Regions from separate parts of the Rhodoferax potami genome, predicted to be linked through region 2. Evidence: predicted binding sites of a transcription regulator. Region 2 holds the regulator's gene; the other holds the start of a gene.
The links. Region 2 encodes HrcA, which represses chaperone genes, less so after heat shock. Its sites were predicted from a motif close to TTAGCACTCNNNNNNNNNGAGTGCTAA; they were not measured.
Positions count from the first base shown of each region.

Region 1: a site for HrcA is predicted at 6,554-6,580, ahead of rpoH (RNA polymerase sigma factor RpoH). Genes of this name have one in related genera too.

Region 1 covers NZ_JAVBIK010000001.1:2,593,126-2,608,394, reverse strand. Annotated here, with positions in the region: gene RAE19_RS12525 (SDR family NAD(P)-dependent oxidoreductase) at 1-590, opposite strand, end outside; gene RAE19_RS12520 (GlxA family transcriptional regulator) at 684-1,643, opposite strand; gene RAE19_RS12515 (EamA family transporter) at 1,654-2,577, opposite strand; gene RAE19_RS12510 (DUF1272 domain-containing protein) at 2,592-2,858, opposite strand; gene RAE19_RS12505 (isochorismatase family protein) at 2,885-3,457, opposite strand; gene RAE19_RS12500 (AMP-binding protein) at 3,686-5,368, shown strand; gene RAE19_RS12495 (MBL fold metallo-hydrolase) at 5,436-6,404, opposite strand; gene rpoH (RNA polymerase sigma factor RpoH) at 6,609-7,550, shown strand; gene RAE19_RS12485 (Bug family tripartite tricarboxylate transporter substrate binding protein) at 7,670-8,632, shown strand; gene RAE19_RS12480 (SCO family protein) at 8,698-9,303, opposite strand; gene cyoE (heme o synthase) at 9,300-10,196, opposite strand; gene RAE19_RS12470 (COX15/CtaA family protein) at 10,221-11,345, opposite strand; gene RAE19_RS12465 (SCO family protein) at 11,354-12,046, opposite strand; gene RAE19_RS12460 (SURF1 family protein) at 12,039-12,581, opposite strand; gene RAE19_RS12455 (SURF1 family cytochrome oxidase biogenesis protein) at 12,509-12,748, opposite strand; gene RAE19_RS12450 (twin transmembrane helix small protein) at 12,791-13,012, shown strand; gene RAE19_RS12445 (cytochrome c oxidase subunit 3) at 13,068-13,949, opposite strand; gene RAE19_RS12440 (DUF2970 domain-containing protein) at 14,002-14,211, opposite strand; gene RAE19_RS12435 (cytochrome c oxidase assembly protein) at 14,211-14,807, opposite strand; gene RAE19_RS12430 (cytochrome oxidase small assembly protein) at 14,809-14,925, opposite strand; gene ctaD (cytochrome c oxidase subunit I) at 14,925-15,269, opposite strand, start outside.
Region 2 covers NZ_JAVBIK010000001.1:1,107,892-1,123,160, forward strand. Annotated here, with positions in the region: gene RAE19_RS05300 (RelA/SpoT family protein) at 1-174, shown strand, start outside; gene greB (transcription elongation factor GreB) at 207-767, opposite strand; tRNA gene RAE19_RS05310 (tRNA-Arg) at 837-913, opposite strand; gene RAE19_RS05315 (3-keto-5-aminohexanoate cleavage protein) at 1,013-1,888, opposite strand; gene RAE19_RS05320 (acetyl/propionyl/methylcrotonyl-CoA carboxylase subunit alpha) at 1,897-3,870, opposite strand; gene RAE19_RS05325 (enoyl-CoA hydratase/isomerase family protein) at 4,010-4,876, opposite strand; gene RAE19_RS05330 (acyl-CoA dehydrogenase family protein) at 4,916-6,070, opposite strand; gene RAE19_RS05335 (acyl-CoA carboxylase subunit beta) at 6,116-7,738, opposite strand; gene RAE19_RS05340 (SCP2 sterol-binding domain-containing protein) at 7,896-8,192, shown strand; gene RAE19_RS05345 (MerR family transcriptional regulator) at 8,201-8,677, shown strand; gene RAE19_RS05350 (translational machinery protein) at 8,772-9,158, opposite strand; gene RAE19_RS05355 (SPOR domain-containing protein) at 9,358-10,002, shown strand; tRNA gene RAE19_RS05360 (tRNA-Ile) at 10,086-10,162, opposite strand; gene RAE19_RS05365 (NaeI family type II restriction endonuclease) at 10,227-11,174, opposite strand; gene RAE19_RS05370 (DNA cytosine methyltransferase) at 11,401-12,372, shown strand; gene hrcA (heat-inducible transcriptional repressor HrcA) at 12,433-13,437, opposite strand; gene RAE19_RS05380 (NAD kinase) at 13,478-14,374, shown strand; partial or broken gene recN (DNA repair protein RecN) at 14,395-15,269, shown strand, end outside.

The DNA of each region.
Region 1 (15,269 bases), 1.5 Mb from region 2:
TCGGAGAGCTTGCTGACCATGGGCGTTTCAATGAAGCCCGGGCCCACCGCATTCACTCGCACACCTTGCGCGCTGTACTCCAATGCAGCTACCTGGGTCAGCCCCACCACGCCGTGCTTGGCGGCGGTGTAGGCTACCGAGCCGCTAAAGCCCACCGCGCCCAGCACCGAGGCCATGTTGACGATGGAGCCGCCACCATGCTTGAGCATGGCTTCAATCTGGGCCTGCATGCCGTAAAACACGCCACTGAGGTTGATGTTGAGCACGCGGGCCCAGCCGTCCAGCGGGTAGTCGGCCGTGGGCGCGGTGGGGCCGGCAATGCCGGCATTGTTGACCGCAATATCCAGCCGGCCGTAATGCACCACCGCACGCCCAACCAAGGCCTGCGCCTCGGCGGGCTTGCCTACATCGGCGGCCACAAAAATGGCCTCGCCACCTTGCGCGCGGACCAAGGCTACGGTGTCGGCACCTGCGTCCAACTGCACATCAGACACCACGACACGGGCACCCTCACGCGCCAACAACAAGGCCACCGAACGGCCTATGCCAGACGCAGCACCGGTTACCAGCGCCACTTTGTGTTTCAACATTGCATTTCTCCTGCCATGGACGTGCGGCAAGACACCGCATCGAGGCAGGTTAGAAGGTGCGGTGTGGCATGTCGGTTCGCTGCCGAACGGTCTTCAATCGGTCGCGCGGGCGCTGGCCGGCGAACCGGGCTCGTATTTGCGCCACACCCGGCGCAGGTCGCGCGCGGAGGCAAAGCCACACGCCTCGGCCACCCGCTCGACCGGCCAACCATGCTGGGCAAGCAGTTGTTTGGCGCGGGCAATACGCAACTGCTGCTGGTACACCACCACGCTGATGCCGGCATGCTGCGCAAACAAGCGGGTCAAATGGCGCGGGCTCACGCAAGCCACATCCGCCAGCCCTGCCAGGGTCCAGTTGCGCTGCGGCTCGCGGGCCACCGCGTCTTGCGCGCGGTGCACTGCAGGGTGCATGTGGTTGCGGTGCGCCAGCCAAGGTGAAACCTGCGGGTCGTGGGTGCCGCGGCGCTGGTACATCACCAAACGACGTGCTACGCGAGCGGCCAGTTCAGCCCCTGCCTCTTGCTCGATCAAGTACAGCGCGAGGTCTATGCCGGTGGTAATGCCCGCACTGGTCAACACCTCGCCGTCGTCCACAAAAATACGGTCTGACACCACCTGCGCGCGCGGGGCCAGGGCCTGCAAGTCGGCAATCAGGGTGTGGTGGGTGGTGCAGTGCCGGCCGTCCAGGCAGCCGGCTTGCGCCAGTAACAACGCTCCGGAGCAAATGCTCGCCAAGCGGGTGCCCAGCGGCAAGGCCTGCAGCCAGTGCACTACGGTGCGTGCGGCGTCGGTGGCGTAGTCCACCGCCTCGTTGCTGTTGCCCACCACCAGCACCAGGCTGCGCTCGGGCAAGGCGCTCGGTAGTGCCTCCAGGCCGGTCAGGCCGGTGTTCAGGGACGTAGGAATATCGCCCTGCGGGCCGCACGCGTGCAGCGCGATCGGTGCACCCATGTCACGCGCCATGCGCAGCGCCTCGGCCGGACCGGCGTAGTCCAGCATCAGCACATTGGGCGTGAGCACCAGGTAAATGTGGAGCGGTGTGACAGCTGTCATGGGGCGTGCATCACTCAGACCGGCTGCGCTGCCAACGCGCCACCCACGGCGCCAAGAGCGGCGCGCCGAACACATTGAGCAGCAGCCCCGCCATCAACAGCGCACCACCGGCAAAGTGCACCGGCCGCAGGGCCTCGCCGAACACCACCCAACCCGTGGTCAAGCCAACCACCGGCACCAGCAAGGTAAACGGCGCCACCCGGTTGGTGGCGTAGCGGGACATCAGGTGCGTCCACAAACCGTAGCCCAGCAAAGTGGCCGCCCAAGCCAAATAGGCGATGGCCGCGAAGGTGCTCCAGCCGATATTCTGCAAGGCCGTGGCGATGGCGTCAGGCCCTTCCATCACCAAGGAGAGCGCCAGAAACGGCAGCGTCGGCACCAGGCTCGCCCACACCACAAAAGCCAGCTGGTTCATCGGGCCGTAGCGGCTGACGGTGCGGGTCACGATATTGCCGCAGGCCCACATGACAGCTGCTGCCACCGTGAGCAAAAAGCCCAACAGCGGCATGGACACGCCAGCCCCTACCGGCCCTGCTGCGCTGCCAATCAGCACCAAGCCGCAGGCGGCCAGTAACAGCCCGGCCATTTGGTTGGCCTGCCAACGTTCTTTGAGCCACCAGGCCGCCAGCAACAGGGTGAAAAACGATTGCGACTGCAGCACCAGCGACGCCAAGCCCGATGGCATGCCCACATGAATCGCGGTGAACAGAAATGCAAACTGCCCCACCGAAATGGTGAGGCCATAGGCCAGGTACCAGCGCAGGGGCACCTTGGGCGGCTTCACAAACAGCAGCGCCGGGAACGCGGCCAGCGCAAAGCGCAAGGCCCCCAGCAACAAGGGCGGCACCCCGACCACCCCCACCTTGATGACGGCAAAGTTCACCCCCCACACCAGAATGACCAACAACGCCAGCCCCAAGTCTTTGGGGCGCATGGGCAAGGCCGCGCTCATGCGGATGCCGCCGAGTCCGCTTGGGACGCGCATCCCTGCGGCTTGAACACCCGCTCAGCGGAGGGCGGGTTATTGGCCAGTTTGGCGGCCGGGCGCACCGGGCGGCGCACCAGCTCGCCCCCGCAATTGGGGCAGATGCCTTGCAGCTTGGTGTCTGTACAGTCCGCACAAAATGTGCATTCAAACGAGCAGATCCGGGCATTCAGGGCGGCGGGCAGCAAATCGGTGTTGCAGCATTCGCAGTTGGGGCGGAGTTGGAGCATGGCGGGTTCGACCTCAGGGCGACGATTTAGTGGGCAGATGGCAGACCGGCGAGACAGGTATCGACATCCACGATACGCGCAAACCGGTCTTGCAAAACCAACTCGGTGCGGGTGGTGATGTCTTCAGCGCTAAAGGTGCGCCCACTGCGGGCGTGGGTCATGGGGAAGGTCAAGGTGGCTTCAGACACAAAGTCCACGGCGTAGCCCAGGTCCGAGCCCACACGGGCCGTGGTTTCGCAACATTGCTCGGTCCGGATGCCGGAGATGAGGAGCTTGCCCACCCCTTGGCGGCGCAGCCACAAGTCCAGCCCGGTATCGGTAAAGGCGTTGTGGGTGTGTTTGTCAAACCGCACATCCGGGTTGCCGGGCAACCAGGGCAAGGGCTTCACAAACCCGGAGTCTTCGCGGAATGGTCCGGCCAGCCCCACATGAAAGATGTGTACCACCGGCGCACCCGCCGCGCGGCAACCGGCTTCCAGACGCAGCAAAGCAGCCTCAAAGGGGCCCGGAATGCCCTGCTGCCAAAAGGGCATTTGGGTGAAAGATTGCTGCACATCAATGATGATGAGCGCGGGCTTCAGGGTAGATACGGAGGACATGGAAGGACACCTTTGGTTGAACAGTAATCCAATGCTACCCGCCGTTAAATATGCGCGAAACCACGATACACGACAAGCAGAGGACAAAAAGCGCCAACCAATGCTCGACTAAATTGACCCACAAATAGTAGCCCCCCTCTATTCCAGGGGGACTTGGTCACATAAAGCTCTCTTTTGCACTCAAAAGACCAGACAATGGTGCGAACAAACCATAACGAGGAGACAAAAATGGCCCAAGCCAAACTCATGCTGGACTACGTTTACAGCCACGAAACCACGCACGCCGATCAGATCTTCATGACCCAACCGGTCGGTGGCGGGCAGGTGGTGGACTACACCTGGAAACAAACCCTCGACCAGGCACGCCGCATGGCCGCGCACTTGAAGGCGCAGAACCTGGAGCCCGGTGCACGCGTCGCCATCCTGTCCAAGAACTGTGCCCATTTCATCATGGCGGAGCTCGCCATCTGGATGGCCGGTTGCACCACGGTTGCCATTTTCCCGACCGAGACCGCGGACACCGTGCGCTATGTGCTGGAGCACAGCGAGGCCAGCCTGCTGTTCGTCGGCAAGCTCGACACCTTTGACCAGCAGCAGCCCGGCATTCCTGCTGGCATGCCGATCATTGCTTTCCCGCTGGCCCCGAAGAACACCTATGAGGCGTGGGATGCCATCACCGGCCGCACCAAACCCCTGACCGGCCAACCCGCCCGTGGCGGTAAGGACATCGCCATCTTGATGTACACCTCCGGCTCGACCGGACAGCCCAAGGGCGTGATGCACAGCTTTGAGCGCATCACCGCCGCGGCTGAAGGCATCAACAACGACACCCAGGCGCGCATTGGCACCAACACCCGCAACCGCATGTTGTCTTACCTGCCCTTGGCGCACGTGTTCGAGCGCGCGTGGGTCGAGTCCGCCACGCTGGTGAACGGCAACACCCAGCTGTTTTTTGCCGAGTCGCTGGACACCTTCATTCAGGACTTGAACCGCGCCAAGCCCGTCACGTTCATCTCCGTACCCCGCCTCTGGCTGAAGTTCCAGCAAGGCGTGTTCGCCAAGATGCAGCCCAAAAAGCTGGATCGGCTGCTGAGCATCCCGATTCTGGGCAAGATCGTGGGCCGCAAGGTGCTCAAGGGCTTGGGCCTGGACCATGCTTTGCTGGCTGGTAGCGGCTCTGCGCCCATTCCGGCAGAGCTGATTGCTTGGTACCGCCGCTTGGGCCTGAACCTGATCGAGGGTTACGCCATGACGGAAGACTTTGCGTACTCGCACAACTCCACCGACAAGATCAACGCCCCCGGGTGCGTGGGCGTGCCACTCAAAGGTGTTGAAGTGCGCATCAGCGAAGAAGGCGAAGTGCTGATCAAGTCGCCAGGCCAGTTTGTGGGCTACTACAAGCGCCCAGACCTGGATGCTGAGGTATTCACCGAAGACGGCTTCTTCCGCACCGGCGACAAGGGCGAGCGCCGTGCCGATGGCTTGCTCAAGCTCACCGGCCGGGTGAAAGAGCTGTTCAAAACCTCCAAGGGCAAATACGTGGCGCCTGCGCCGATTGAAAACCGCCTGAACGCCTGCAACCGCATCGAGACCAGCATGGTGTCCGGCGTGGGCCAGCCATCGGCCTATGCCATTGTGGTGCTGGCGGAAACCGTGCGCCCCCAGGTAAAGGCAGACCCCGCGTTCAAAGCCGCTGTCCACGCCGAACTCGAGCAACTGCTCGACAGCGTCAACGCGGAACTGCCGGACTACGAGAAGCTGCAAATGCTGGTGGTGGCACCAGAGCCATGGTCGATTGAAAACGGCATGCTGACACCCACCATGAAAATCAAGCGCGCTCGTATCGAGTCCGCGGTCGAGCCACAGCTCTCCAACTGGTATTCCGGCAAGGACAAGGTGCGCTGGGCATAAGCGCACAGCTGCGTTACCAAACAAAAGGGGCCCCGTGGGGCCCCTTTTTCATTACCGAGATGTTTGATTACTTTAAGGAGGAGTAGTTCAAGGGCACCCAGACATAACCCTTGCCATTGGCCGCGGGCCGCAGGTTGCCCAAGCCGGGGAAAGCCACGTGGGTCACACCCACCATGTAGCCGCCTTTGGCTGCCTCTTCAAACGCCTTGGCGCGCTGCTGCTGGGCTGCGCTGTTGTCTGTGTCGAAAGCGATGGTGGCACTCGGATCATCAAACTGCACCGCGGCCAAGTGCATCAAGTCGCCCCAGAGCATGAGCTTTTCGCCCTTGCTTTCGACCACATAGCTAGCGTGACCGGGGGTGTGGCCATAGGTAGACACCGCGCGGATGCCGGGCACCAGCTCAGTGTTGCCCTCAAACGGCTTGAGCTTGCCGGCCGCCACATAGGGCTTGACCGAGGCCATGGCGCCTTGGAAAAAGCCCTTGTTGCCTTCTGGCGCGGCGGCCAGATTGGCGTCGCTCAGCCAGAAGTCCACATCGCGTTTGTCGATACGCAAGGTGGCGTTCGGAAACGCAATGCTGCCTTGCGCCATGAGTCCGCCCACGTGATCGGGGTGCATGTGGGTGATGTAGATCTCGTCCACCTGCTCGGGCTGGTAGCCTGCAGCCTTCAAATTCGCAAGCAAATTACCCAAGGTGGGGCCGAACAAGCCCGCTGCGCCGGTGTCCACCAGCACCAGCTTGCTGCCGGTGTTGATCAGGTAGGTGTTGACCGAGGTTTCCACCATCTCTTTGAGGAAGCCGCGCTTGAGCGCCTCTGCAATTTTCTCGGCCGGCTGGTTGTTCATCAGCTTGAGCATGGGCAGCTTGACGGTGCCGTCGGAAATGGCGGTAACTTCAAAGTCACCGACCATCATCCGGTAAAAACCCGGCGCCTGGGTCTTGACCATAGGCGCATCCGCCATAGCGTGGGGCGCGGCAATGGCGCCGGCGAGCAGGCCAACGGCCAAGGCGATACGGGAAAGCGTGCGTTGCATGTCAAAGTGTCCTTTAATGAATCGGGGCGAAATGAAATTTCTGACCTATGGTGCGCCGCTTTCAGCGCGGAGCGTTGGCACAAGGTTTTTGATTTCGCGCTATACCGAGGGCCTCACCCCTACTCTGATTGGTGGATTGAACTTCTTCGTTAGCACTCACCTCCAACGAGTGCTAATATAAAGTTTGAAGAGAAGGAGTTCCCTATGTCCGCATTGATCGCTGCCCCCCGCACCGCCCTGGCCACGGCCAACCCGTGGTCATTGGTGCCGCCGTTGGGGAACTTGGACGCCTATATTTCCGCCGCTAACCGCCTGCCTATGCTCACGCTGGAAGAAGAGCAGGAGTACGCCCGCAAATTCAAGAACGACAACGATCTTGAGGCTGCCGGTAAGTTAGTGCTCTCTCACTTGCGTTTGGTAGTGTCGGTCGCCCGCCAATACCTGGGTTATGGCTTGCCCCACGGCGACCTGATTCAGGAAGGCAATGTGGGCCTGATGAAAGCAGTCAAACGCTTCGACCCCGAACAAGGGGTGCGCTTGGTGAGCTACGCGCTACACTGGATCAAGGCCGAAATTCACGAATACATCCTGAAAAACTGGCGCATGGTGAAGGTGGCCACCACCAAGGCCCAGCGCAAACTGTTTTTCAACCTGCGCTCGATGAAGCAACGCTTCAAGGGCGAAGACGCTGCTGCCGACCTCGACACCCACCGCGACACCCTGAACCCCGACCAAGTCCGCACCATGGCGCGGGAACTGAACGTGAAGCCCGAAGAGGTGCTGGAAATGGAAGCACGCCTGGCCGGTGGCGACGTGCTGCTGGACCCCAGCCCTTCGGACGATGGCGAAGATGCCTTCGGCCCGATCACCTATCTTACGGACACCAACCACGAGCCGGTAGCCATGATTGAGGCACGCCAACGCGACGTGTTGGCCACAGACGGCATCGCCACTGCGCTGAACAGCTTGGACGACCGCAGCCGCCGCATCGTGGAAGAGCGCTGGCTCAAGGTGAACGACGACAACTCCGGCGGCATGACGCTGCACGACCTGGCCGCCGAATACGGCGTGAGCGCTGAGCGCATTCGCCAGATCGAAGTGGCCGCCATGAAGAAGATGAAAACGGCGCTCGCCGCTTACGCCTGACGCTGCAGCGGCACAGGTCGCACAACTTCACGCACAATGCCCCTGCCGGCCCCGCCTGCAGGGGCTTTTTCTTGGACACAGAGTTAATGACACCTACACGCCGCACCGCTGCAGTTGCTATGCTTTCCATAGCTGCCTGCGCAATATCTACGGGCGCCTACGCCCAAAACAACACCCAAACAGCTGCATGGCCGACCAAACCGGTCCGCATCATCGTCGGTTTTCCGGGCGGGTCATCGCCAGACCTGACGGCGCGGGCGTTTGCCGAACCCTTGTCCAAAGCCTTGGGGCAGCCGGTGATTGTGGAAAACAAGGTGGGTGCCGCGGGCAACATCGCCGCCGACGCGGTCGCCAAAGCCACGGATGACCACACCATCGGGCTGATGATCAACGGCAACATGACGATTGCCAAGTTGCTCAACCCCAAGCTGAGCTATGACCCGCTCAAAGACCTGACACCAGTGAGCCTGCTGGGCGTGTCGCCGCTGGTGCTTACAGCGCCTGCTGGTGCTCCGGGCAACAATGCCACCGAGTTTCTGGCCGCAGCGCGGGCCTCCGGCGACAAGTGGAATTACGGCACACCGGGCGTGGGCACCGTGGGTCATATCGGCATGGAACTGCTCAAAGCCAAGGCACGCATCGCGCCCCTGCATGTGCCCTACGCCGGTTACCCGCAAGTGGCTACTGCCATGATCGCGGGTGATTTGCAGCTCAGCCTGCTGCCCCCTGCCCTGGCATCTGCGCAAATCAAGGCCGGCAAGCTCAAAGCCATCGGCATCACCGCCAGTGTGCGCAGTGCCTTGGTTCCGGAGATTCCCAGCCTGTCAGAAGCCGGGGTGAAGGACCTGAACCTGGAGATCTGGAACGCCGTGGCCGCACCCAACAGCATGCCCAAGCCGGTGGTGGCGCGTTTGTCCAGCTTGTTCAGTGAGATTGCCCGCACCCCGGAGATGCGTCAAAAAATGTTCCAGCAGGGCTGGACGGTGCAGGGCACCTCGGCCGAGGGACTGGCCAACCGGGTTAAAGCAGACACCGCCCTGCTGGGCGGCATCATCGCGCAGCAGAGCATCAAAACCGATTAAGCGGCTAGCACCGCCCGCCTGAGCGCCTCCAAGGCGGGCATGTGGCGCTCGCCTAAATAAGCAGCTCAGGACTTCAGCAACTGCTGAATATCGGCTGCGAGCACCTTCGCCCCGCTGCCATAGCGGGTGAACAAGCGGAGGTTGCCTTTGGTGTCATAGATGTAGCTACCGGCGGAGTGGTCCATGGTGTAGCTGGTCGGGGTTTGCCCATCGACACGCTTGTAATACACCTTGAAATCTTTCGCCAATGCGGCCAGCTTATCGGGCGTGGTGTAGAGCGCAAGGAAGGTGGGGTCAAAGTTCTCCATGTAGCCCTTGAGCACCTCGGGCGTATCGCGCGCGGGGTCCACGGTCACAAAGAGGCCTTGCAACTTGTCCCCATCGGCCCCCAGCGCTTTTTTGACTTCGGCCAACTCCGTCATGGAGGTCGGGCACACGTCAGGGCACTGGGTGAAGCCAAAAAACATCACCACGATCTTGCCTTTGAAGTCTCCGAGGCGGCGTACCTGCCCATTGTGGTCGGTGAGCTCAAAGTCTTTGGCGTAGGTCACGCCGGTCACATCCACCGACGAAAACTGGGGCTTGGACTCAGTGCAAGCACTCAACAAGCCACCAACGCCCGCAAATAGTGCGCCGGTAGCTATCAAACGGATAGCAGAACGTTTTTTCATAGTAAGTAATGATCCAGCAGCAAGGCCGCAAACAACACACTCAGGTGAATGAGCGAAAAGCGAAAGGTGGCACGCGCCAGCTCATCCGAGTAATTGCGCAGCAGTCGCACCGCGTACCAGCAAAAACCCAGACTCAGGCCCACCGCCACCACCAGATACAACCAGCTGCTCATGCCGTACACAAAAGGCAACAAGCACGCAGCCAGCAGCATGAAGGTGTAGAGCAGGATTTGCAGGCGGGTGAACTCGCTGCCATGGGTGACGGGCAACATCGGCAGCCCCGACTTGCGGTAGTCCTCGACCCGGTACAAGGCCAAGGCCCAAAAGTGCGGAGGTGTCCACAAGAAGATGATCAAAAACAGAATCAGGGCTTCAGGGCCGACATCCCCGGTCATGGCCGACCAACCCAACACGGGTGGCATGGCCCCCGATGCGCCGCCGATCACGATGTTCTGAGGAGTCAGCGGCTTGAGGATCACGGTATAGATCACCGCGTAGCCGACAAAGGTGGCGAAAGTAAGCCACATGGTGAGCGGGTTGACCCAGAGATACAAGATGGCAGAGCCGGCTGCACACAACATGGCTGAGAAGATCAGCGTCTGGGTGTCGCTCAACTCGCCTCTCGCGGTGGGACGCCACGCAGTGCGCTTCATTTTGGCGTCGATGCCTTTTTCCACGATGCAATTAAACGCCGCCGCCGCGCCGGCGACGAGGTAAATACCAAAGCAAGCTACCGCGGCATGGAGTACTTGCGCTGCCGTCGGCGCGCCCGGCACAGCCAACACCATGCCGATGAGCGCACAAAAAACTATCAGCTGAATCACACGGGGCTTCGTCAGGGCGTGGAATTGCGCCAGCACAGAGGGCTTGGGAGCGGCCATATCAACAGTCATTCGGATTCTCTGGTTTTTGTTCTATCAGCCGGCGGCATCCGCATTGCGGCTCCGGACCCACGCCCACACTAACACCATGACCAGCGCGCCTGCGCCGCCTGTGTGCATGACGGCGGCCAGCAAGGGCCAGCCGAGTACCACGTTGCTCAAGCCAGTGGCTAGTTGCAGCAGCAACAAGGCGCACAACCAAAGCGTCGGCCGTTTCAGCACCGGCTGCCGGTACCAATACCAAGCCAAGGCACCCAACAAGGCAAAGGTGAGCATCGCCATCATGCGGTGTCCCATGTGTATTGCGGTGAGAGCTTGGAAGCTCAGCGACTCCCCAGCGGCGGTCAACCCCAAGGGGCGCCAAAACTCGAGGGCGGCAGCCCAGTCCATAGGCGGCCACATCGTGCCTTGGCACCCCGGGAATTCGGTACAGGCCAAAACCGCGTAGTTGGTGCTGACCCATGCACCCGATGCCGCCTGAAGCACCAACAGGGCAAGGCCAGCTACGGTCCAGACCACATAAGAACGCGGCAACTTCCGGCTGCGGGTGAACAGCACACTCTTGGGCTGCCCCATGGCCACTTGCGCCACGAGCAGTGCCAGCAAGGTGTAACCCCCCAGCAAGTGCAAACTGACGATCGCAGGAAAAAGCTTCATGGTGACCGTCAAGGCACCAAAAGCGCCCTGCACACAGACCCACACCAGCGTAACCGTCGGCCACCATGGGTTCAAGGAGGTCGACGGCGAACGCTTATAGCTCCGCCAGGCCCAGACAGTCATCAGCGTAATCAAAGCGCCCACGCCGGTTGCCATATAGCGGTGGACCATTTCGATCCAGGCTTTTCCGTGTGTCACAGGGCCCTCGGGCAATAGGGACTGCGCCATGGCGATGTCATGTTTGGCGCCCAGGGGGCTGGCATTGCCGTAGCAACCGGGCCAGTCAGGGCACCCGAGTCCGCTGTCCGTCAGCCGCGTAAATGCGCCAAATAGCACCAGGTCGAAGGTGAGGAACAGAGTCACCGCGACCAACGCCTGGTAGCGGCTCGGGCCGGTGCCACCCCGGTGGCGCAGATAGACCCATAGTGCGGGCACGCTGGCTATCAAGGCGCCGATCACCAGTACCCGCAAGAGCGGGCTCAAGTCGTACAAGCTTGTTTCCATGGTAATACCTATTCGCGCCCTGCACGATCCCAGAACTGGGCGGCGCGCATCAAACGGTCTAAATCACGCTTGACCTTGAGCGCTGTTTCCGCGTTCAAGCCCGCAGGGAAACGCATCATCCAGTTGCCTAAAGGGTCCACCAGATACAAATGATCTTCCAGCTGGCGGCCCGGCTCTGCCTGCAGCCACTGGGCCAATGCCTCCCTGGGCACCCGAAGTACGGTGGCGTCTTTTAGTGCAGGCTGCAATTCGGCAGATACTGGCACCTCATCCTTCACCAGCCAGACCCAATCGAGGCGGTCTTTCTCTTTCCCCAGACCCTCGCGCAGTTGGCGTTGCAGGTAGAGATGCTGTTGGCATGCGGACTCACACGCACCGCTGGCCACACTCACAAAGAGCCACTGCCCCTTGAGCGCCGGAAGTTGCACCGGAGCACCTTGCAAGTCGGCAGCAGCAACAGCCGGCAAAGGTCGCTGCGGTTGAATCAACTCGCCGAAATTGCGACGCCCTTCGGGCCGGATGACGTAGTAAGTGAAATACGAGGCAATCACTGGCGCGGCACATACCAACATGACAGCCAACATGCGCCAGCGCCCGGCACGCGTATTGACGGCACGGGTCTGAAGCTCGCCGGAAGGCTCTGGCAAGGAGTGAACGGTCAGTCCCAGCGGGCGGTCATCAGGAATCTGCGGGCTAGACATGGAAATCAGGATCCTTGGGAAGTGAAGTGCGTCGTCGCAATTGAAACCAGGCAAACAGTCCGACAATCAGCGCGGTGAGTGCAAACCACTGCGCTGCATAACCATGGTGTTTTTCGACCCCGGCGTTGACGACAGGCCAATCTCGCAAGAGCCCCTCAGAGGCTGCTCCGGTTTGAACTACCGTCACATGGGTCGCAAGTGCGAGCCCGGTCTCTAAGCGAAATTTCGGCAAGTCCAGATTTTGCCGTATCGCCCCAACACTTGGGTCGCCCATCTCATAAAGCTTGGATGGCGGCAAGGCAATTCGGCCGGTGACATCTACCGACCCCACAGGTGACTCGACCACCGGGAGTTGGCTACGATCCACAAAATTACGCAGGACCCAGCCACGCTGGACCATAACCACCGTGTCGGTGTTCTGTATACGCAAAGGCGTAAGGACATAAAACCCGACCTTGGCATTCATCTGCCGGTTATCCAAAAAAACGGTACGGTCAGCGATCCATTGCCCGCGTAGCTGAACCGATCGATGCAATACAGACGAGGGGCCTTTGTCCTTGATCCAATCGTCACCGACAAGGGGGGGGCGTTTTGGGCGACTTGCATTGCACGGACAAAATCCTGCTTCTCGGCCGCACGACGCAACTGCCAAAAGCCAAGCGATAGTGTCAGCGCAGCAGACAGAAAAGCGGCTATTGCCATCGTCCACCAGCGCGTATTCCTATTCACGTAATAATGCCTTTCATGACCTATCTCGCAATTTTGGCCTTTGTTGCAATTCTGGGTAGCTTGGGAGCCGCCCTCTATTTCATGTTGCGCGGCGGAAATTCCCAGCACGCAAAATCGAAAAATATGGCCCGCGCCTTGGGCTTGCGTGTCGGTGTATCCGTATTCTTATTTCTTTGTATTTTGGTGGCTTGGAAGCTGGGCTACATCCATCCGACAGGTATTCCTGAAGGCCGCTGATTGTGACTGAAACAAAAAAGGCACCCGAGGGTGCCTTTTTTGTTGGTGTGCACGATCAGAACCAGTAAACCAGCACGTAGAGTCCCAACCAGACCACGTCCACAAAGTGCCAGTACCAAGCAGCGCCTTCAAAGCCGAAGTGGCGCTCGGGGGTGAAGTGGCCCTTTTGCAAACGCAATGTGATGAACAGCAACATCAACATGCCCACGAGCACGTGGAAACCGTGGAAGCCGGTCAGCATGTAGAAAGTCGAACCGAACACCCCAGAATTAAGCTTCAAGTTGTAAGCGGTGTATGCGTGGTAATACTCGTAGCCTTGAACGAACAAGAAGGTCACACCCAACAAAACAGTGGCCCACATGAAGCCAATTGTTTTAGAACGGTTACCGTCAATCAAGGCGTGGTGAGCGATCGTCAAAGTGACGCCCGATGTCAACAACAGTGCCGTGTTGATCGTAGGCAGCCAGAAAGGACCCATGGTGGTAAACGGTTCGACGATGCCGCCGGGAGAAGCGGTCATGCCAGCAGCGACACTAGGCCAGACAGCCTTGAAATCGGGCCAAAGCAAGGAATTTTCCAAGCTACCAAGCGCAGGCACCGAATGTGAACGTGCCCACCAGAGTGCAGTAAAGAAGGCGCCGAAGAACATGACTTCGGAAAAAATGAACCAGCTCATACTCCAGCGGTAAGAGATGTCAATCTTCCGGCCGTATTGGCCGCCTTCACTCTCCATGACGGCATCACGGAACCATTGGTACAGAACGAACAGCCACCAGACCATACCCAGCATCAACGAGTATTTGCCCCAAGCAGAACCGTTGATCCACTGACCAGCGCCGAGAATCACGAAGAACAAACCGGCCGACGCCATCACAGGGTGACGGGAGGGGCCGGGCACAAAGTAATAAGGCGTTGTGCCGTGTGTCGCTGAGCTCATTTCTTCTCCATTTCTTCTCAAATCCGAATCTTTACACTGAGGTGGTGCACGCTTAAGCTCCCACCACCCACTTCGCTAGACTGATCAGCCCTACCACCAAAAACACGGCGGCTATCAAACCCACGAGCACCACATGCAAAGGGTTCACCTTGGACAGATCATCGCGATAACCTTTGCTACTGCGAATCCCCAAAAAAGACCAAGCCACCAGCTTCACACTGGTTAGAAACGACACCTTCCCTGATGTGGCTTCTTGTGCCATCAGGAACCTGCAGACTCATCAAGCGAAGGCTTCACCACCGCCACGGGTGCCGGGGGCGTCTTTCCACCGACTTCAAAAAAGGTATACGACAGAGTAATCGTCGTCACGTCTTTCGACAGTTTGGGATCAATGACAAAAACTACCGGCCACGACTTCTTCTCACCTGGCTCCAGGGTGTACTGACTGAAGCAGAAGCACTCCAGCTTGTTGAAATGCGCAGAGGCTTGCATCGGTGCGTAGCTGGGGATAGCTTGTGCTGACATCCGGCGGTTTTGCACGTTCTGGAATTCATAGACCACGGTGGTCATTTCGCCGGGGTGAACGACCATGGATCGCTGAGCTGGGCGAAACTCCCACGGCCCACGGGAGTTGGCGTCGAACTCGACGGTGATGCTCCTGGAGGTGTCCACCTGCGAATTCACCGGCGGGGCCTTTTTACCCATGATCACTTGTTCACCGAGGGCCAAGATATTGATCCCGGTCATCTCACAAATGGCTTGATACAAAGGCACCAACGCATAACCGAAGGCGAACATGCTGACAGTGATCACCGCCAGCTTGCCCATCATTTTCCGGTTTGCGCGGACATTGGCCATGCTACTTCCCCAACAAGATCATTTTGGCCATGAACCCGAGGAAGAAAACGGCCGCCACAGAGGCCAGAATCAGCCCCAATCGTGCGTTCGCCTTCTTCTGATTGGTAGGCTCAGACATTAGCCGATCACCTTGGTCGCAGTAGCGTCCAATTTGGGTGGGTTTTCAAAAGTGTGGAATGGAGCAGGAGAAGGTACTTCCCACTCCAGTCCTTCGGCAGCTTCCCAAGGTTTCTGGGGCGCTTTTTCGCCTTTGCCCAACATGGCAGGCAGCACGATACCAAAGAAGAAGTACACCTGCGCCAAACCGAAGGCAAAGGAGCCAATGGACGCAATCATGTTGAAATCAGCGAACTGCATCGGGTAGTCCGCATAGCGGCGTGGCATACCTGCAAGACCCAAGAAGTGCATCGGGAAGAAAGTCACGTTGAACGCGATCAGCGACCACCAGAAGTGCAAACGGCC
Region 2 (15,269 bases):
GCAGAAGCGGACATCATCCACATCGACATGGGCCAGGATGGCGTGCGCGATGTCGCCGACATGCGCTTTCTGGTGGGTGTGCGCGATACCGCGCACCTCGATGTCGTGCTGCGTAACCTGCGGCGCACCCCGTTTGTGTTGCGTGCCCAACGGGCTACCAACGGGACGGGCTGAGCCTCTAGCCTGCAGCGCTTTTCGTCAAGGCCTCAGGTTGGAAGCGGCGCCGGGTATTGCACCCGCAGCACCTCGATGTCGCACACCCGGTCGGGCATAACCAACTTGAGCTCGTCGCCCTCGCGGGCCTTGAGCAGGGTCCGCGCGATGGGCGAAATCCAGCTCACCTCACCGGCTGCACTGTTGGACTCGTCAATCCCTTTGATCGTGATAGTGCGCTCCACATCTTGATCGTCCACATAGGTCACCGTGGCGCCGAAAAAAATCTGCTCGTTGCCGTGGTGCAGTGAGGGGTCTGTGACCTCCGCAATCTCCAGACGCTTGGTCAGAAAACGGATGCGTCGGTCGATTTCGCGCAGGCGCTTTTTGCCATAGAGGTAATCGCCGTTTTCCGAGCGATCGCCATTGCTGGCAGCCCAGTGCACGATTTCCACAATCTTGGGGCGCTCGTTGTCGATCAGGTCGAGCAACTCGTCGCGCAGTGTGGCGAAGCCTTGGGGGGTGATGTAGTTTTTGCCGCCGACCGGCAGCGCAGGCAGTTGCAGCTCATCGTCGTCTGCACCATCGGACTCTTTGGTAAAAGCCTTGCTCATGGATCCGCCTATTTGGGAATCAGAATAAGAAAAAGGTCTGCAACCTTGCGATTGCAGACCTTTACTTTTTGGTGCGGCTGGCAGGAATCGAACCCACGACCCCTTGGTTCGTAGCCAAGTACTCTATCCAGCTGAGCTACAGCCGCTAAGCTTCGTATTCTAGCATGCTTTTTTTCATGCTATCCGGAAATTCCGGAGAAACTTTTTCAAACGTTCTTTTCAGAAGCATTCGGGATGTACGTATTCTAACCTGTTCGCAGACCCAAAATGGCTCTCGCCTCAGAAGGATTTGCAATTGTTCGTCCTGCACGCTGGGCACACGCTGCCAGCGCCTCGATGAGTACACCATTACCGGCAGCGCGTGCACCATCGGGCAAATAGAAAGTGTCTTCCAGACCGGTGCGCAACATGCCTCCCAAATCCGCAGTCTTCTGGTGTACCGGCCATATCTCGCTGCGACCGATCAGCGTCGTTTGCCACACACTATCGGACGCCATGTACCTCGGCAATAGCGACAACAGTTCTGCGTCACACGGCATGCCCGAAGCCACGCCCATCACCAGGTTGTACTCTGCGCGCCCCATATCGGGCTTGAGCATGCCGTTTTTCAAATACATGGTTACCGACCGGACGATGCCCACATCGAAGCACTCGAACTCGGGGTGGGTGCCGCACTCCTGCATCACATCCAAAAACTGCTGCACCTTGGCCACCGGGTTATCGAACACCATGGGCGGCCAGGCCCAGCTGCCGTCTTCCTTGAGCTTGAGGTAATTCAGGCTACCCGCGTTACAGGCGGCAATCTCGGGCTTGACGCGGCGTATGCAGTTGAGCGGTCCGCTGATGTCTTTGCCCACCACGCCGGTGGTCAGGTTGATGATCACGCCGGGGCAGGCCTCGCGGATGGCGTTCACAATGCTTTCGGCTACATCCGGGTCCCAACTGGGCATGTGCCCCAGGCCGTCTTCCTGCATGCGCATGTGGATGTGCATGATGCTGGCGCCGGCATTGAACGCATCGCGAGCCTCCGCCGCCATCTGGGCGGGCGTTACGGGTACGGGGTGCTGCTTGGGGTTGGTCAACACGCCAGTCAAGGCGCAGGTCAATATGGCTTTGTCCATGGGATTCCTCAGTGTGTTTCAGTGGGGGTCACATCCGACCCAGGGCTCAGCTCCACCAGCACCGCGCCAGCTTCCACCTGATCGCCCGTACGGGTGTGTACCGCCTGCACTTGGCCCGCTTGTTCGGCGCAGAGCCACATCTCCATCTTCATGGCCTCCACGCAGACGAGTTGCTGGCCCTCTCTGACCGCGTCGCCCGGCGCCACCAGCACTTGCGTGACCTTGCCGGCCACAGGCGATAGTGCACGGCTGGCATCTTTCAAAGCATTGGCATCGGGGAAGGCCGACACCTCGCTGAACACATGACTGTAGCCTGCGTGCGCCACATGCCATGCACCCGCAGCGAACACGGCGATGGCGGTCTGAGCCACACCGTCCAGCTCCAGACGCAGAACGGCGTCTTGCCAAGCGATGACGCGGGCCTGTGTTGTCACCCCATCCATCGTGAGGATGGTCCGTCCCTGACCATCGCTGCAGATTCGCACAGAGCGCACCTCTTCACCGCACTGCAACTGCACGCTGTAAGCCGCCACACTGTTGGCCCGCCAGCTGCTGCCTTGCTGCTGCGCCAACGCCAAGGTAGCAACTTGCCAGGCCGCCAAAGAAGGCACCGGCGCTTGCAGCAAAGGCTCACCCTCCTCCAGCCACTGGTCGATCAGCGTGGTGGTCATACGCGCTTCGCGGAAGGCGGGGTGATCCACCAAGTCGCTCAGGAAACGACCGTTGTTCTTCAAACCCAGCAAGGGCGCGTTCGCCAAAGCTGCACGCAGGCGGCGAATGGCATCGCTACGGTCACGCCCGTGCACGATGACTTTGGCCACCATCGGGTCATAGAACGGCGAAACCACACTCCCTTGCTGGATGCCATCGTCAATACGTACGCCGGGCTGCAACGCGCGCTCGGGCTGCCAATAGGCCACGGTGCCGGTCTGCGGCGCAAAGCCGGTGTACGGGTCTTCGACATAGAGGCGTGCCTCAATGGCGTGGCCGCTCAGGTGGATGTCTTCCTGCCGCGCAGGTAAGGGCTCGCCTGCAGCTACTTGCAGCTGCCACTCGACCAGGTCGAAACCGGTGATGCATTCGGTGACCGGATGCTCCACCTGCAGGCGCGTATTCATTTCCAGAAAGTAGTGTTTGAGGTGCTCATCGACGATGAACTCAACCGTGCCCGCTCCGCGGTAGCCCACCGCCAGCGCTGCGGCCACTGCATCGCGCCCCATGGCCTCGCGCATGGCGGGGCTGACCACTGGGGACGGCGCTTCTTCAATCACCTTTTGCCGGCGTCGCTGGGCCGTGCAGTCGCGCTCACCCAAGTAGACCGCATTGCCGTGTGCATCCGCAAACACCTGTATCTCGATGTGACGGCCGTTGTCTATCAAGCGTTCCAACATCAGCGTGCCATCGCCGAATGCGCTGATGGCTTCCCGGCGGGCGCCCTCCAGACCGGGCTGCAGTTCGGTGTCGCTGCGCACCAGCCGCATGCCGCGTCCACCGCCACCGGCCACGGCTTTCACCAGTAATGGGTAACCCAACTTGTAAGCTTCTTGCGTGAGTACTGCGTCGCTCTGGTCCGCTCCCAAATAGCCCGGTGCGCAGGGCACGCCCGCTTGCAACATGCGCTGCTTGGCCAAGGCCTTGTCGCCCATGGCGGTGATGGCGTCCGGCGGCGGGCCGATGAACACCACGCCCGCATCGGCACAGGCCTTAGCGAACGCAGCGTTTTCGCTCAAGAAGCCGTAGCCGGGGTGCAAAGCATCCGCGCCGGTTTTGCGCACGGCTTCCAGAATGGCGTCTACCTTGAGGTAGGACTCGGCGGCCGATGAAGGGCCGATGTGCACGGCCTCATCGGCCAAGGCTACGTGGGGTGCGTCGCGGTCGGCATCGCTGTAGACGGCCACGGTTTGGTAGCCTAGTTTGCGGGCTGTGCGGATGACGCGGCATGCAATTTCGCCGCGGTTGGCGATTAGGATTTTGCTAAACATCATGCGTCCTCCTGCTGTGGCGCCTGCGGGGCAATGCGCTTCGCTCCGTGTCCCCCGCCCGCTTTGCGGGCTCCTCCTTGACCTACGCAAAGCGCATTGCCCCACAGGCTTGGAGTCGCGTTGTTGGTTGACCAAAATTTCATGTCATGGCCCATTTGGGTTTGCGCTTTTGTAGGAATGCGGTCATGCCTTCTAGTCCCTCTGCGCTTTGCGCTGAGTGGGCGAAGACGGCTGCGGCTTGCTCCACCAGATCAGCAGCCGGGTTAAAGCGCGCTTGCTGCATCAAGGCTTTGGTGGCGGCCAAGGCGCCGGGGGCGCAGGCCAATATGTCGGAGAGCACGCGGTTCAGTTTCTGTGGCAAGTCGTCAGCACTGCACAGCTCATGGACCAAGCCCAAGCGATGCGCCGCAGCGGCGTCCAAGCGCCCGCCAGTCACGGCCAAGCGTTTGGCTTGCGAATAGCCCAAGCGCTCGACCAGAAACGGCGCGATCTGTGCAGGCACCACGCCCAGCGACGTCTCGGGCAGGCGGAACGAAGCACTGTCGTCCGCCAGCGCCACGTCGGCCACACAGGCTAGGCCGAAGCCGCCGCCCATGACCGTGCCTTCCAGCACTGCCACCACGGCCAGCGGGGTCTGGGCGTAGGCCACGCACAGGCGGCCGAAGGCGGCGTTCACCTCCGCAATCGGGTCGGGCGCGCCAGCCTCGCGCTGCATGGAGCGCATGCGTGCGCCAGCCATGTCTTTGAGGTCCGCACCCGCGCAGAAGTGCCCGCCTGCGCCGCGCAACACCACCACGCGCACCGCGCCTTCGCTACCTGCAGTGGCCTCTGCCGCCTGCAAAGCTTGCTGCAGCTCGGCCACCATTTGCAGGGACATGGCATTGCGCGCCTCGGGGCGGTTCAAGGTGATGTGCAACACCGCGCCCACCTGCTCTGCACGGATATGCCCGTAGCCTGGCGCAGGCGTATTTGCTCCTTTTTCAGGAGCTGCTTTCGCACTATCCATGGGCGCTAGCGGGCTATTTGACTCAGAAACTTGCATAGCTCAGGCGGCTTTGCCGGGCAAGGTGCCTTCGAGCTTGCAGATGATGCCCAGCATGATTTCGTCGGCCCCGCCGCCAATCGAGATGAGGCGGCTATCACGGTAGGCCTGCGAGATCGGGTTATCGGCGGTGAAGCCCATGCCGCCCCAGTACTGCAGGCAGCTGTCGGTCACCTCGCGGCTCAAGCGGCCCGCCTTGAGCTTGGCCATGGATGCCAGCTTGGTCACATCCTTGCCGCCCACGTATTGCTCCACCGCACGGTAGGTGAGCGCGCGCAGGCACTCCACCTCGGTGCGCAGCTCGGCCAGGCGAAAGTGCACCACCTGGTTGTTGAGGATGGGCTGCCCGAAGGTCTGGCGCTGGCGGGTGTAGGCTATGGTGAGGTTGATCAGGTTGTCCAGCGAGCGCAAGCTGCTGGCCGCACCGTAGAGCCGTTCCTCCTGGAACTGCAGCATCTGCAGCATGAAGCCCATGCCCTCTTGGCCAATCAGGTTGCGCTGCGGCACCCGCACATTGTCAAAAAACAGCTGCGCCGTGTCGCTGCTGTGCATGCCGATCTTTTCGATCTTCTGGCGGGTAATGCCCGGCGCGTCCATGGGCACGATGATGAGCGACTTGTTCTTGTGCACTGCACCCTCGCTGGTGTTGGCCAACAGGCAGCACCAGTCGGCCTGCATGCCGTTGGTGATCCACATCTTGGAGCCGTTGATCACGTAGTCGCCGCCGTCTTTGCGGGCTGTGGTCTTGAGGGCTGCCACATCCGAGCCGCCCGTGACCTCGCTCACGCCGATGCAGCCCACCATGTCGCCCGCAATCGCCGGGGCCAGGTACTGGGTGCGCAACTCATCACTGCCAAAGCGGGCCAACGCTGGAGTGCACATGTCGGTCTGCACGCCGATGGCCATGGGCACACCGCCCACATTGCAGTCGCCCAGCGCCTCGGCCATCACCATGGAGTAGCTGAAGTCCAGCCCCATGCCGCCGAACTCGGTGGGGTACTTGATGCCCAGCAGCCCGAGGTCGCCCATTTTCTTGAACAAGGCACGCGCCGGGAACATGCCCGCCTTCTCCCACTCCGCAGTGAAGGGGTTGATTTCGTTGGCCACAAATTTGCGCACCGTATCGGCAATCTGGGTGTGCTCGGAGGTGAATTTCATGGGGTGTCCTCGGGTCGTTGTAATGAGTGAGTCGGGCAACCGCGCTCAGAGGCGGGCCACACCAAAAGTGTTGGCGTTCAGCTTGCGGTCAGCGGCCTCGGCAGCCAGCGCTAGGCACAGGCCCAGAATGCGGCGGGTGTCGCGCGGGTCGATAATTCCGTCGTCCCACAAGCGGGCGGTACCAAAGAGGGCCGCGCTTTCTTTGTCCAGCCGCAGGCACAGCCCATCAGACATGGCTTTGAGCGCCTCGTCATTCGCCTCCATGCCCATACGCTCCACCTTGGCGCGGTTCACGATGTCCATCACCTTGGCGGCCTGCGCGCCACCCATAACTGCCGTGCGCGCCGTGGGCCAGCTGAAGATGAAGTTCGGGTCAAACCCACGCCCGCACATGCCGTAGTTGCCCGCGCCATACGAGCCGCCCAACACCACGGTGAATTTGGGCACGCGCGCATTGGCTACCGCCTGAATCATCTTGCTGCCGTGCTTGATGGCGCCATTGCGCTCGGCCACCGAGCCCACCATGTAGCCAGTGGTGTTCTGCAAAAACAGCAGCGGTGTGCCGCTCTGGTCACACAGCTGGATGAACTGCGCCGCCTTGGTAGAGCCGGCGGGTTGAATCGGCCCGTTATTGCCCAGAATGCCCACCAGCCGCCCCTCGATGCGGGCGTGGCCGCACATCATCTCGGGGGCATAGCCGGCCTTGAATTCCAGAAAGTCCGAGCTATCCACCAGCCGTGCAATCACCTCGCGCACGTCATAGGGCTCGCGCTCGTCGGCAGGGACGATGCCCATCAGCTCCTGCTCGTCAAACAATGGTGCGGCAAAGCCGGCGCCCTGGGCTGGAGCGTTTGGCGCAGTGTCCCAGTTGATCTTGTCCATCAGCTCGCGGGTCAGGGCGATGGCGTGGGCGTCGTCCTCGGTGAGGTACTCACCCAAGCCGGTCACTTGCGCGTGCGTCTCGGCGCCGCCCAGTTCGTCGTCGGTGCAGTCCTCGCCGATGGCGGCTTTCACCAAGGGGGGGCCGGCCAGGTAGATGCTGCTGCGCCCGCGCACCAGCACCACGTAGTCCGACAGGCCGGGCAGATACGCACCGCCCGCCGTGCTGGAGCCATGCACCACCGAGATTTGCGGAATGCCTGCTGCCGACATGCGCGCCTGGTTGGCAAAGCTGCGCCCGCCCTCCACAAAGATTTCCGACTGGTACATCAGGTTGGCGCCGCCACTCTCCACCAGGTAAATCACCGGCAGCTTGTTTTGCAGGGCCACCTCTTGAGCGCGCAGTGCCTTCTTGAGGCCCATGGGTGCGACCGTGCCGCCTTTGACCGCGCTGTCGTTCACCGAGATCAGGCAGCGCTTGCCCGCCACGGTACCGATGCCGATGATGGAGCCACCGCCTAGCACCGCCTTTTTGCCGTCGTCGTCGTGCATGTTGAGGCCGGCCAAGCGGCTCAGCTCCAAGAACGGCGAGTTGCGGTCCAGCAGGCGGGCCACGCGCTCACGCGGCAGCAGCTGGCCACGCTTCTCAAACTTTTCGCGCTTGCTTTCCGACTCGGCAATCACCATGTCCTGCAAGCGCTGCACCTCGGCCAGCAGGCCCTGCATGCGCTGGGCATTGGCGGCAAAGGCATCGGAGCGCGGGTTGATCTTGGAACGCAGGGCAGGCATAGGTCTGGGCTTTCTGAGTTGCTTGACGCATTAGAGGCCAGGGTGACGTTAACGTCAACCAGTTGCCGTATAGGTGTTTTCACTATGCCTTACGTTATGCTCGGCCACTACCATCCGCCACGGTCCATTCGATTTACCCGACACCGGAGAACACAACATGTCCCTCGAATCCGCAACCCAAGCCATCCGCGCCAAAGTGGGCGACGACAGCGGCCTCAACGCCACCCTGAAGTTCGACATGGGCGCTGACGGCGTCATCGTCATCGACGGTGCCAGCACCCCCAACACCGTGAGCAACACCAACACCGATACCGACTGCACCGTCGGCATCACCCTGGACAACCTGCAAGCCATGCTGGACGGCGACCTGGAGCCCGCCACCGGCTTCATGGCCGGCAAGCTCAAGGTCAGCGGCGACATGGGTGTGGCCATGCGCCTGCAACGCGTGATCTGACCCTGCGCATGGCCAAAAACGCCCCTGTGCCCGACGCCCTGACCGACGCGCAAGCGTTTGTCGACTCCCACCGCGACGAGGGCACCACCGAACTCTTCGGCATCACCGAGCTGTGTCGTGAGTTCGGCATCACCCTGCGGGCGCTGCGCTTTTATGAAGACAAGGGCCTGCTCGCCCCCCGCCGGGTGAACGGCGCCCGCGTCTACACCCGGCGCGACCGGGCACGGCTGGCCCTGATCCTGCGGGCCAAGGCCATCGGCTCGCCGCTCTCAGAAATCAAAACCTATCTCGATTTGTATGGCGACCACGGCGAAGGCCGCGCGCAGCAGCTGCAATACGTGATCACCCGCACCGACAACGAGATCACCGAGCTGGAGAAAAAGCGCGCCCAGATTGACGCGACCCTGGCCGAGCTGCGCGTCATCAACGGCAGCTGCCGTGGCCTGCTGGCCGAGCGGCAGCGCAAACCCAAAAGCAAGACTTAGGGCCCTGCCAGGGCAAAATATGTATCAAATCAGGCGCCAGCCCACGTAGGAAATTCGCCTATTGCTCCTAAAACAGGAGCAAATCACCTGCGCTTCAAGTGAGCATTTGGTCTTTGGCCACAAAGTATTTGCGGGCGTAGGCCACTAGCTGGCTGTCGGTGGGGTGGTCAATCGTCTCTACACCCACCACCTTGTTGCCCACCTGCGGGTCGTGGCTGTGCAGGTGCTTGATGAGTTGCAGCTTGGCCTGTGCCGGGCCCACCACCAAGATTTCTTCAGCGCCTTTGAGCGCCTCAGCAATCGCGTGAAAGTATTGCTTGTCCTCAGATGCCTTGCCCGAGCCCACTACGCCGCTCTTGGCGTGCACCTGCGAATGCGGGTGCTTGGGGCGCACGATGGACGCCTCCACATCGTACGGCGCAATGTGCATGACATGCGCCTCCGAATGATCCAACCAGACAACTGCGTGGTAATGCGACATGGTGTTTCTTTCTAAGTGTTGAACAACACCTCCAGCGTAGGCCGCTGGCAGCCGCAGGTATTGCGCTGGGTCAAGCTGCGCACAGACGGTAGAACCATGCTTTACATACAGTACATTTTGAGGATTGCGCCCGCGAGCCTCGTGCATGCAGCGCAGCAGTCACCCGATGACCCCGTTTTAACGAGAAAGCAGCAGCCCCATGTCTTCTGTGCCCCACTTGCCCTTGGCTCCCCACCCTTTGCGCACCGGCCGCACCCTGTTGGCCGCCGGCCTGATGGCCAGCGCGCTCTCCGGCTGCGCCATCTGGCCCAAGGCATTGACTTGGGGCGGTGCAGATACATCCACTCCCACCGCGGCTGCAGAGCCGCTGACACCGCCGCCTGCACCGCCCATGGTGGCCGAAGAAGCCCCCAAAGCGAACGCCAACCCAGTACCCGCTAGTGCGGCTGAAACAGCCACCATCGAACCGCGCCCTGTTTTGGCGTCCACACCCGTCATGGCACCGCCCGAAGCGGAAGCCCCCAAAGCCACCGGGCGCGCCGCAACCAATGGCAAAGCCAACGCCAAAGACACCGCCAAGTCGGCGCCCGCTAAAGCCGGCAGCAGTGAGTTGGTGCCTGGCTTTTATATCAACGTCGGTTTGTTTGCGGTGCCCAGCAACGGCACCAACGCCTTCCGCACCTTGGAGAAGGCCGAGCTGCCCGTGTTCACCGATGTGGTGAAGAGCAAGAAAGGCGCCCTCACCCGCGTGCGCGTCGGCCCTTATATGAACAAGGCACTGGCCGATGCTGCGGCTGAAAAGATCAAAGGGATGAAGCTGGAAGCGATGGTGTTTCAGCGCTGAGGTGCTGGTGCGCTGATTGCATCAGCGCGGAATGAAAAAAGCCTGTGGGTCGTGAGACGCACAGGCTTTTTGCTTTGTTTGAATGGTAGGGCGTGAGTGACTTGAACACTCGACCAAAGGATTATGAGTCCTCTGCTCTAACCAACTGAGCTAACGCCCCAACCGAACCGCAGATTGTAGCCGCGGCGTTTGAGGGCATTAGGCTACAGACCCTCTTTCGATTTCTAGAGAAGCTCCGGCGCAGTTTGCACTGCATCCTCTGCGACAGCTCTGCGCCAATACGCCCCGTCTATCAGGACGCTTCCAACTTCACCGCTTTTTGCTTTCGAAACTCGAACAGACACAAAATGCCCAATCTGTACCAGAGGAAGTCCCAGTCCGTGTGCAATCTGGCGATGGGGTGCCAAGTGCCCCAAAATAATGATTCCCTCTGATCGCAAATGCTGCCTCGCCCCCCCATTACCCCTCACCCTTTTCAGAAAGTCATCCTGTTGTGCGACGGTTGCAACTGTGTTTCGATCCACGATCTTCCCTTGCGCCAATCGAAATAGTTGGTTTACCCGTTTGGTCCCATTTGGTTGGGCAAAAATACTCTTTACTTCATCTAGTGGCATTTGCAGAAGCAGATTTGGAGCTAGTGGTAGGTGTTGAAGCTTTGTAAGTGGGCCTGTCTGTAATAGTCCAGGGTCAGAAAAGAGCCACGTTATCGCCGACTTACCCTCCTTGTTTAAGGTAGCTTTTTTATCTCTGTTGGCGCCAGCGTTCAAAAACCTCGGTTCCGCTCTAATCAGACCCATATTCCAAAGCGCCTTGGCATCATCTGCCCATACGAGCAGACATAACTTCCCTGCCGCTTCAGGGGGGATCATCCACCCACCAAGGTCCTGAGAATACTTGCAATCAACGTCGATGCCTGCTATCTCATAGTCCAAATCCGCACCATCTTTGAATTGAAATTCGCGGTGAAGATTTATTTCAATCAGTGTTCCACAGTGCGTTTTCTCCGTTTTATGAAGCTGATCTAGCCTGTAACGGCCGGTTCTTTGACCGTCGTAAAGTTGGTTAAAGGTTTCTCTTATGACCTTCGCAACTCTTTCACCCTTTGGATCAAGCTCTTTTAGTTGGGCTATGACCGCCGAGAGTTCCTTGTCTGACAATATTGAGTACGCCATGGGATCTCCAATAGGTTTCATTTGGCACACCGCCAAACCAAAACTCATTGTTGCCGACGTCTAATCAGCCAAATCGAAATAGCCCATCGTTGTGCACCTACCCAGCCGCTTTCGATTGCAAAACGCTATGCAGAAAACCCATGTACTGTTAAAATATACAGTCATTCAATCAATAACCTCGAGCATTAGCCAATCGCCGACAAGACAAGCAAACTAAGGTGAACAAATGAACTCAATCGAAATATGCGCAGGTGGCGGTGGACAGGCATTGGGCTTGGAACAGGCTGGTTTTGATCATCTGGACTTGGTGGAGTTTGAGGCGCCTGCATGCGCGACATTGCGACTGAACCGACCCGCTTGGCGAGTTATTGAAGGCGATGTCCGTGACTACAGTGCCAAGAACTTAAAAGGCGTCGAGTTATTAGCGGGTGGCGTCCCATGCCCGCCGTTTTCTCACGCCGGGAAACAACTTGGGGCAGACGATGAACGAGACATGTTCCCAGAGGCCCTTCGCCTCGTGGAGGAAGCCTCTCCACTCGCCGTTATGCTGGAAAACGTACGTGGGTTGCTGGACCCACGTTTTGATGCCTATCGAGCAAATGTTATGTCTACCCTTGAAAAGCTAGGCTACAAGGCTGAATGGAAGCTTCTGCATGCCAGTCACTTTGGGGTACCACAATTGCGTCCACGCTCCATTTTGGTAGCGCTCAAGAATGATTTATTTCCCTTTTATCAATGGCCCTGCGAAATGCAAACGCCTCCAGTAACCGTAGGAGACTCGCTAGTAGATTTGATGGCGAGCAACGGCTGGCAAGGGGCAGAATCTTGGAGAGTGAAAGCGCAAGGCATAGGTCCGACTCTCGTCGGTGGATCCAAAAAGCACGGCGGGCCGGATTTAGGACCTACGAGAGCAAGAAAGGCTTGGGAAGCGCTCGGCGTAGATGGGCGAGGCCTCGCAAATGAGGCACCTCCGGTGGATTTCGACGGACTCCCAAAGTTGACGGTACGCATGGCAGCACGAATCCAGGGTTTCCCTGATTCTTGGCAATTGGCTGGCAAGAAAACCGCCTCGTATAGGCAAATTGGGAATGCCTTTCCACCGCCAGTGGCAAAAGCAGTCGGTGAAAAGATTAAAGAAGCGATCGAAAAAGCGTCCCGCAAGAGAACGCTCAAAAAACGATTAGTAGCGATCGCTTAAAGGCGAGCCTTCTGTAACGCAACAACCTTTGCATCTAAAAGCCCCGAATCTCACAGGGGCCTATTTGTGATGGCTCAGGGCGTTGCTCACCAGCTTGGAGGTGATGTCCACGATCTGGATCATGCGGTCATACGCCATGCGGGTGGGGCCGATCACGCCCAGCGTGCCGACCACTTTGCCGTCCACCTCGTAGGGGCTGCTGACGATGGACAGGTCTTCAAACGGCACCACCTGGCTCTCGCCGCCTATGAAGATGCGCACGCCTTCGGCTTGGCCGGTCACGTCCAGCAGGCGCATGAGCTGGGCTTTTTGCTCAAACAGCTCAAACGCGCGGCGCAGGTGGCCCATGTCGCTCGAAAAGTCTGACACTGACAGCAGGTTGCGCTCGCCGGAGATCACCACTTCGTCTTGCGTCTCTGAAATCACTTCCGAGCTGGCGTTCACCGCCGCCTGCATGAGAGTGGCAATCTCGCCGCGCAGGCTTTCTACCTCGCCTTGCAGGCGCTGGCGCACTTGCTCGATCTCCAGCCCCATATAGCTGCTGTTCAAAAAGTTGGCCGCCTCGGCGAGCTGGCTTTGGGTGTAGTCCACCTCGGTGAAGATGACGCGGTTTTGCACATCGCCATCGGGCGCCACGATGATGACCAGCAGCCGCCGCTCCGAGAGGCGCAAAAACTCAATATGCCGGAAGGCGGATGTGCGGCGCGGCGCAATCACCACCCCCACAAACTGCGACAAGTTGGAGAGCAGATTCGCCGCGTTGCTGATGACTTTTTGCGGCTGGTCGGGCGCCAAGCTGTGCGTAGCCATGTGGCCCTGCTGCACGGTGAGCATGGTGTCCACAAACAGGCGGTAGCCGCGGGCGGTGGGAATGCGCCCTGCCGAGGTGTGGGGGCTGACGATGAGGCCCAGGTCCTCCAGGTCCGACATGACGTTGCGGATGGTGGCGGGCGAGAGGTCGAGGCCGGACTCTTTGGAGAGCGTGCGGCTGCCGACGGGCTGTCCATCGGCGATATAGCGCTCTACGAGCGCCTTCATCAACATCTTGGAACGTTCATCGAGCATGCCGGTCATTTTAGTAACCTATTTAGTGTCTAATTTGCGCATGTTGTCTCTATTTAGGCATGTCGCTCTGATCGGCAAGTACCAAACCACCGGCACCAGCGCTGCGGGGGCCTCGTCCCGCAAATCGCTGGACGAGATTGCCCATTATTTGATGGACCAGGGCTGCGAGGTGGTGATCGAAGCCGACACCGCCGCCAACACGGGCTTAAGCAACTACACCACCATGGATGTGGACGGCATTGGCACCCACTGCGACCTGGCCCTGGTGGTGGGTGGCGACGGCACCATGCTGGGCATAGGCCGCCAGCTGGCGCGCTACCAGGTGCCGCTGATCGGCATCAACTCCGGGCGGCTGGGGTTTATCACCGATATCCGCTTCGAACAGTACAAAACCACACTGGCCCCCATGCTGGCCGGCCACTACGAGGTGGACGACCGCGCCCTGATGCGCGCCCGCGTCATGCGCGACGGCCACTGTGTGTTTGAGGCCGAGGCCATGAACGACGTGGTGGTGAACCGCGGCGCCACCTCGGGCATGGTGGAGCTGCGGGTGGAGGTGGACGGGCACTTTGTGGCCAACCAGCGGGCGGATGGGCTGATCATCGCCTCGCCCACGGGCTCTACCGCCTACGCCATGTCGGCCGGCGGGCCGCTGCTGCACCCCTCGATCGCCGCTTGGGTGATGGTGCCGATTGCGCCGCATACATTGTCAAATAGGCCGATAGCGCTCGCCGACAGTGCGCGGATAGCTATAGAAATAGTAGCAGGGCGCGATGCCAGCGCCAACTTTGACATGCAGAGCCTGGCCAGCCTGATGCACGGCGACCGCATTGAGGTGACCCGCTCGCAGCACAAGGTGCGCTTTTTGCACCCCAAGGGCTGGACTTACTTTGACACCCTGCGCCAGAAAATGCATTGGAATGAAGGGGTGGCGTAAGCACCACCCCTATTGAAAACATGGCACTCAAGCGAATTGTTCTCAAAGACTTTGTGATCGTCAGCGAGCTGGAGCTGGACCTCGAATCCGGCTTTTCGGTGCTGACAGGCGAAACCGGCGCGGGCAAATCCATCCTGATTGACGCGCTGCAACTGGTCACCGGCGCGCGCGCCGACACCGGCGTGATCCGCGAAGGCGCGGCCCGCACCGATGTGAGCGCCGAGTTTGACAACGCACCGGGCCTGCAAGCCGTGCTGGACGACGCCGGTTTCGAAGCTGGCGACACCCTGCTGCTGCGCCGTACGGTAGACACGCAAGGCAAAAGCCGCGCTTGGGTGAATGGCAGCCCCGCCACCGCCCAGCAGCTGCGCACCATCGGCGAGCAGCTGCTGGACATTCATGGCCAGCACGCCTGGCAAAGCCTGACCCGGCCCGAGGCCGTGCGCGGCCTGCTGGATGCGTATGCCAAGGTGGACACCAGCGCCTTGAGCAGCCTCTGGGCCACCTGGCGCCAGACCCAACAAGCCCTCACCCAAGCCCAAGCCGCGCAAGACAGCCTGCAGCGCGAGCGCGAGCGCCTGGCCTGGCAGATTGGCGAGGTGGACAAGCTCAACCCCGGCACCGACGAGTGGCCCGAGCTCAACGCCAGCCACAGCCGCCTGGCCAATGGGCAGGCGCTGATTGACGCGGCCCAAGGCGCCGTCAACCTGCTGGAAGACGACGAAACTAATGCGCTGGCCCCGTTGCACGCCGCGCTGCAACTGCTGCAAGCCCAGTCGCACCTGGAAGCCGAGTTCAAAGATGCCATTGAAGCCCTCAACTCCAGCGTCGCGCAGATAGAAGACACGGTGCACAGCCTGCGCTCTTACGCCCGCCGCGCCGAGCTGGACCCCGA